2 regions of the Rhizobium sp. IBUN genome follow, and region 2 is predicted to be linked to the other one. Evidence: predicted binding sites of a transcription regulator. Region 2 holds the regulator's gene; the other holds the start of a gene.
What was found. Region 2 encodes LexA, which represses DNA repair genes until DNA is damaged. Its sites were predicted from a motif close to TGTTCNNNNTGTGTTCNG; they were not measured.

Region 1: RHIBUN_RS0100780 (metallopeptidase family protein) is a predicted target of LexA. The motif match lies at 2,235-2,252, and genes of this name have one in related genera.

The regions. Positions count from the first base shown of each region.
Region 1 covers NZ_AZNV01000001.1:177,858-181,558, forward strand. Annotated here, with positions in the region: gene RHIBUN_RS0100770 (DNA polymerase Y family protein) at 1-1,355, opposite strand, end outside; gene RHIBUN_RS37170 (hypothetical protein) at 1,267-2,214, opposite strand; gene RHIBUN_RS0100780 (metallopeptidase family protein) at 2,376-2,813, shown strand; gene RHIBUN_RS0100785 (DUF1737 domain-containing protein) at 2,822-3,028, opposite strand; gene RHIBUN_RS0100790 (CoA ester lyase) at 3,042-3,701, opposite strand, start outside.
Region 2 covers NZ_AZNV01000005.1:82,611-86,311, reverse strand. Annotated here, with positions in the region: partial or broken gene RHIBUN_RS33155 (ComEC/Rec2 family competence protein) at 1-1,045, shown strand, start outside; gene lexA (transcriptional repressor LexA) at 1,026-1,742, opposite strand; gene RHIBUN_RS0107170 (VOC family protein) at 1,942-2,826, shown strand; gene kdsA (3-deoxy-8-phosphooctulonate synthase) at 2,823-3,668, shown strand; gene RHIBUN_RS0107160 (methyl-accepting chemotaxis protein) at 3,689-3,701, opposite strand, start outside.

The DNA.
Region 1 (3,701 bases), on a different contig from region 2:
TGCATGCGCCGCCAGTGAAAGCTCGCTGGTGCGCCATCAGGGATTTCGATGGCAAAGGCATCCATCGGCTCCGCTTTCCGCAATAGCCGGATGGGCCGTTCGCTCCTGGCTGGTGGCAGATGCCCCTCCCGGGTTTTCGGGGCGGACAGATGTTCGATTGCCGGCACTTTAGTGTAGGCTCTTTCCGGTATGTGGCTCTCCCGCAATTGGAAGGTTTGCAGGCAGTCTTCTCCGAGGCGAGCTGAAACCCGATCCACGAAGGCAGCAAGAGACGCGTCCTTCTGCTGGCGGTGTTCGAAGTCTCCCTGTGACGTCACGAAATCTTCGTGCAGGAGTACGTTGAGACGAAGGATCTCGAATCCGTAACCCGCATCGAAATCGTCGTGAATTGCCTGCAGGCGTTCGGCAAAGAGGGCGGCAATGCGCTTGGGCTCCCGCAAGGGCTGCGCGGTCCCGGCAGAAATGCGAAAAACCTTGCCGTCGACACGGAACAGGACCAACTCGAAGATACGGCCGCCGACACCGCGGGCTTCCAGCGAGGGCTTCAGGGAGACGGCAACCTGACCCGTGAGTGCGAGGATATCGTCTTCGGCTCCGATCGGCTCAATCAGGCGACGTTCGACCGAGAGGCTTGCGACCGGCAGGCGTGGAGAGACCGGCTCTTCATCGGTCCCAAGCGCCTGATCGAGCCTCAAGAGCACAGCTCCCCCAAAGCGGCGGGCGAGGGGGGCGCGGGGCGCGGTCAGCAAATCGCCGACATATTTGAGGCCCATCTTGTCCAGGCCCCCTATGGTTTCGTCCTCGAGACGCAGGGCCGCGACGGGCAGGGGAGCCAACGCCTGTTCTGCCTCCCCATGCTCGATGATGCCGCCTTGGCCAAAACGGCTGATGGCCCAGGACAATCCAGGCGAGGAAGAGATGGCGCCGCGGGCGTCAATTCCCATCTGGAAGAGCCGTGCGAGAATATCCTTGAGAAGGGGCGTCTCACCGCCAAACAGATGGGCGCACCCGGTAATGTCAAGGAACAAGCCATCGACGCCGTCGAGAGCAACAAGCGGGGTATAGCGATCGCACCAGTCGGCGATCGCTTCCAGGAAGCGCCGGTTGGCGGCTGGGTCGTCCTCGATCACATCAAGCGTGGGGTAGATGGCGCGGGCTTCGGCGACACCCATATGCTTTCGGAGATTGAGTGTTTCGGCAGCCTCGTCCAGTGCCGTCAGCCGCATCGTATTGTTGAGGCGGCTGGAACAGACGATCGGTGCGGCTTCAGGACGTCCGTGCGAACGCCAGGAGAGCCCCCATTTCTTTCTTGCGATCCGGTCGGTTGGAAGGTGCGGAAAGTGGAGTGCCAGAATGCGTTGCGCGTTCGTCTGGAAGGCGAGGGTTGGCTGATTGGGAGACGGCGAAAAAACGGCGGTCATGGGGGTTCCACTCCAGTAGAAAGGAGAGGGGAGCCGGGTTGCGGCTCTTCTCCAGGGTGAGATGAAAAACCGGATTGCCGATGCTACCGCCCAGCATCGTGCCATCCGGCAAGGGGCGCGCCTGTGCCGGCGCGGGTGCTGCAAGGAAGCGGAAATAAGCGCTGCTGGCTTCTTCCTCTCCAGCCTGCCGCAACAGGAAAAGCGGGCGTTTCGATGCTTTCGCCCGCAAGCTCAAACGACGGCTCTCCGTCAGGCCGAAGGGCTTTGGGTTGCCGCGGATCTCCAGAACCGTCGCAGGAAAAACGCCGCTTTCGACTGCAGATTCCGCAAGCCAGAGAGCGTCTTCAAGCTTGCGCGGACTGGCATAGAAGAACTGGTCCGGCTTCAGACCGAAATCTCGTAACCCTACGGCGTAGGGGACGCCTGCTTCCATCGTGGAAACCATGTCCGCGATCCACAGGATCGGTAGCGGCGCACTGTGGCTCTCCTCGACTTGACGCTGCAGCATGGCGGCAAGCGCCAGCACAAAGCCGCTGCCGGCACCGGCCTCCCGCAAGAGGTCGGTGCGAGCCTCGGTGATCCCGTCGAGCGGCAAGCCGCCATCGATCGCCTCGTCGAGTGCGGGTATTCCAAGAGGAAAACGCGGGCCGCTGTCGTTCTTGGCGGCGAGGCGTTTGTCGGCCAAGGCTTCGCTTTGCGCGGCCGCCAAGGCCGGCGCGGGCTTCCCTTCAAGCTTTGCAATGGTTTCGCGGAGCGCAAAAAGCCGCTCGCGCGTCACGGCCGACTGTGCCATGACGTACTCCAAGTCTCATATGTTCCTGTTATGTTCTTATGGATTCCAGAGGCGGGCGAAAGAGTCAACAGGCATTTGATGTGAATTTATTCCTGCCTTTGATTCCGCTCTCGAAAATCGTGCGCAAAGGTTCTATATGGGCGGCAAAGGAAGGAATATTAATGGCCCGCATAGACCAGAGCGAGGATTGGCGGGATCGCCACGCGCCGACGATCAGTACCTTCGAGTCGTTGGCGATGGAGGCATATAGCCACCTGCCGGAAGAATTCCGCTCGCTGACCACCAATCTGACCATCGAGATCGAGGATTTCCCTGACGACGACGTGTTCGAGGACATGGCGCTGGAAACGCCATTCGACCTTCTCGGCCTCTTTGAAGGCCGGGGCATCTCGGAGCGTTTCACGATGGAAACCGGCGAACTGCCGAACCGTATCCGCCTCTACAGGCGGCCGATCCTCGACTACTGGGCCGAGAACGACGAGACGCTGGGCGATATCATCACCCACGTCCTCATCCACGAGATCGGCCACCATTTCGGTCTCAGCGACGACGACATGGAACGGATCGAGGCAAGTGCCGAAGAGGCGGCCGAACGCTAAGCCTTCGCTTACTGTTCGGATAGCTTCATGTCCGGGTGGTAGTCCTTGCCTTCGACTTCCTTGACGATCGCCTGAGCGCACATCACCTGGCCGGTCTGGGTGTTGAAGGTCAGCGACGGCGAGCCGTTCAGCGACCAGCCCTTGTTGAGGGCGTCGGTTACGCGATGACAGAAAGCGGCATCATCCTGGCCGGTCAGAAGGCGATAAAGCTTCATCTAGAGTCGTCTTTCACTTCGCCGTTTGGCGCTCAGTAATCAGGCGGGCTTTATGAACCAGACTTTCCGCCTGGACAAGATGCAGCCGCTCGATCATCCGTCCATTGACATTGATGACGTTCAGACCTTCGGCAGCCGGGTCGGCAAAGGCGGCGATGATTGCCTCCGCCTCGGCAATTGCCGCCTTGTCCGGGCCGAAATGCCGGTTTGACGCTTCGATCTGAGCAGGATGGATCAGCATCTTGCCGTCGAAGCCCATGGCCCGGGCATGCGCGCATTCGGCGTCGAAGGCATCTGCGTCCTTGAAATCATTGAAGACACTGTCGATCGCGTCGAGGCCATAGGCACGCACGGCAAGTACCACCTGCATCAGCCAGGGCACGAGATAGGTGCGGCCGGGCTGCGGCAAGACACCGGTCTCTTTGCGCAGGTCGTTGAGGCCAACGACGAAACAATCGAGTCTTGAGCCCGGCGTGCGTCCGGCTTCGGCGATCGCCGCCGCGTTCAGAATGCCGCGGGGCGTTTCGATCATCGCCCAGATGCGGAGGCTTTCCGGCGCATCGGCATCGGCAAGCCGGTCGCTGATGGACATCACATCCTGAGGCTCGTCCACTTTCGGCAGAAGCACGGCATCCGGTTCCAATGCCAAGACCAGCTCCATGTCGGCATTGCC
Region 2 (3,701 bases):
CATACGCTTCTTTGGTGGCATCCTGCTGACCTCGATGATCGGCGGCTTCTCGACCGCGCTTTTCGCCGTCGAGCACTTCCACCGGCTCAGCGCTTATGGTCTGCCGGCAAATCTCATGGCCATGCCGGTGATCTCTTTCGTGGTGATGCCGATGGGCATGTTCGCTATGCTGCTGACACCGTTTGGCCTCGACGTCATTCCGTGGAAAATTGCCGGTTTCGGGCTCGACATCGTGATCGCCATTGCCCAGATGGTCTCGGCCTGGGGCGGCAATATCGATATCGGCAAATTGCCGGGTTGGTATTTTCCTGTGGCGGTTGCAGGGTTCCTCTTACTTGCCATTCTGCGCACCAAGATCCGCTACCTCGGCGCTGGTATTGCGGCGCTGGCAACAGCGCTTGTTGCGGTTGCGCCGAGCGAACCGCCGCCCGACATCGTCATTGCCGAAGACGGCAATCTCGTCGCGATTGTGAGAGGACAAGTCCTTGCACCGAACCGGCCGCATCCGCCTGACTTCATTTTCGACCAATTGCGAAGGGCGCTCGCCGCGGAGCTAGATCAACCACCGCGATTGTTGGAGGGTGTCAACGCTATCAGGCGGCGGGACAGTCAAGGCAGATCGGAAAGGTTATCTGCCGTGGAATTGCGCAATGCCCGCGATGCGTTACGTCAGGCTGCGACGAGCGCTGAGAACCGATTTGTATGCCTGAAAGGCGCCTGGTGCACAGCCACGCACGATAGCGGCTACGTCGTGACGATCGTCGAAAATCCCGCTTACTTCGGCGCTGCGGGCGATACGGCCGATATCGTCGTGACACCCGCTCGCCTCCGCACGACGGGGTGCCGGTCAGGCGCACTTTTGTTCACCGGCGAAACCTTGCGTCGCTTTGGTGGCGCTGAGGTAAGGATCGACGATCAAGGTAGCCCCGTCGTCACGACGGCCTATACGAGGCTCGACCGCCCTTGGATCCGCCATCGGGCGTATAATTGGCGAAGCGGCACCTTTGACGGCGAGCCGCTTGCCTTCAATGATAGCGGCGAATGAGGCCGACAAGCTTGCCCTGGACCTTGACACGGTCAGGCCCGAAAATGCGCGTCTCGTAAGCCGGGTTCGCCGCCTCAAGTGCAATGGAGGCGCCTTTCCGGCGGAAGCGCTTGAGCGTCGCTTCCTCATCATCGACAAGCGCAACAACGATGTCGCCGGCATTGGCGGTGCTGCCGTTGCGGATGATTACCGTGTCGCCATCAAAGATGCCGGCCTCGATCATCGAGTCGCCCTTGACCTCAAGCGCATAGTGCTCGCCTGGGCCAAGCATGTCCGCCGGAACCGTGATGTCATGGGTATTGTTCTGAATTGCCGAAATCGGTACGCCGGCAGCAATCCGTCCCATGACCGGTACAGAGGCAGAACCGCCGTTGTCACCCTGCGGCGCTGGCTTCGGCGCCACAACTGGCTGTGGTTTGCCGAGGCTGCCTTCGATAACGCTCGGCGAAAAACCGCGGCGGGGCTGCAGGCTCGGGTTATATGCCTCGGGCAGTTTGATGACTTCCAGAGCGCGGGCCCGATTCGGCAGTCGGCGAATGAAGCCCCGTTCCTCCAGCGCGGTAATCAGGCGGTGGATGCCTGACTTCGACGCGAGGTCCAAGGCATCCTTCATTTCATCAAAAGAAGGGGGGACACCGGACTCCTTCATTCGCTCGTGAATGAAGAGAAGAAGCTCCTGTTGCTTGCGCGTCAGCATCGAAGTTGAACCCCAGAGTCGTGAAACAAAGCCAGAACAGACACTATATGTTCCATATGTGTTCCGCAAGTACCTAAATTTTCGTAAAACTTGCCTGCAACTTGCTGAGTTTTTGCGTCTCATTTGACCGAAAGCGTAGAAGGGGGTTGCATTGTCCTGTTGCCCGGCGCACATCTTCGCAAATTCCGGAGAAGTTGCCATGAGCGAAGCACATCCGCTGGACCACATCGTGCTGCCGGTTCCAAATATCAGGCTCTCACGCGAGCGTCTCGGAAAGCTGGGATTCACCGTCGCGCCCGACGCCCGGCACCCGTTTGGGACCGAGAATGCCTGCATATTCTTCGCCGACGAAACTTATCTGGAGCCTCTCGGGGTCGCTAATGCCGAACTGCATGAAGCTTCGGCGCAGAAAGGCAATGTCTTCACCGCGCGGGACCGTGCCTTTCGATTCCGATGTGGAGACGATGGGCTGTCTGCCGTGGTCTTTGCGACGGCGGATGCCGATCGCGACCATGCCCGGTTTCTGTCCGAAAAGATCAATGGCGGCGAGATGCTGCAGTTCGAGCGGCCGATGAAGATGCCCGGTGGCTCGGAGGTGACGGCCGCATTCAAGCTCGCCTTTGCAGTTGACCTGCGCGCTCCCGATTTCTTTTTCTTCACATGCCAACGTGTCAACCCGCTGCCAGCCGACCGGAAAGCCCTGCAAGTGCATCCAAATGGGGTGGTTGGGATCGCAGAGATCGTGCTTGGGGCACCCGACCCCAAGGCGTTTGGACCATTCCTGCGCGCCGCCGCCCACAGTTTGGGAACGACCAATGAGGCCTTCGGTGTGAGTGTGACAACTCCGAATGCCAGAGTGAGTGTTCTCTCCCCGGATGGACTGGACGCCTACTTCGACATCCCTGCGCCTTCCGACGATCGCGGTCTGCGTGGTGTTGCCATCGTTTTCAAAGTCGGCGATCTCGCCGTGACAGAAGCGCAATTGGCTGCTAACGGGATGACCTATACGCGCAAGAACAATCGAATTCTGGTGAAGGCCGCGCCCGGACAGGGCGCTCTCTTCGCCTTCGAGGAGAAACGATGAGCCAGACAAATTCCGAAGTCGTGGTCGGCGAAGGCGCCGGCCGCGTCACCTTTTCGAATTCCGGCAAGCTGTCGCTGATTGCCGGGCCTTGTCAGATGGAGAGCCGCGAGCATGCCTTCATGGTCGCCGGTGTGCTGAAGGAACTGTGCGACAAGCTTGGTCTCGGCCTCGTCTACAAGTCCTCCTTTGACAAGGCGAACCGGACGTCGCTGTCAGCGCAGCGCGGTATCGGCCTCGAAACGGCGCTTGAAGTGTTTGCCGATCTCAAGAAGGAATACGGCTTTCCTGTCCTGACCGACATTCATACCGAAGAGCAGTGTGCCAAGGTGTCCACCGTCGTCGACATCCTGCAGATCCCAGCTTTCCTCAGCCGTCAGACCGACCTGCTCGTTGCCGCCGCCAAGACCGGCCGCGTCATCAACGTCAAGAAGGGGCAGTTCCTCGCGCCCTGGGACATGAAGAACGTCCTCAACAAGCTGAATTCGAGCGGAAATCCGAACATCTTGCTTTGCGAACGCGGTGCTTCCTTCGGCTACAATACGCTGGTCTCCGACATGCGATCGCTGCCTATCATGGCGGCGATGGGCGCCCCCGTGGTCTTCGACGCCACGCATTCGGTCCAGCAGCCGGGCGGGCAGGGCGGTTCGAGCGGAGGGCAGCGCGAGTTCGTGGAGACGCTCGCGCGTGCGGCGGTCGCTGTCGGCGTCGCTGGCGTATTCGTGGAAACCCACGAAGATCCTGACAATGCGCCTTCGGATGGTCCCAACATGGTCTATCTGCGGGATATGCCGCGGCTTCTCGAAAAGCTGCTGGCCTTCGATGCGATTGCCAAGGCGGGATAAATGGATGGACGTGCACGCTGTCAACCGGCGAGC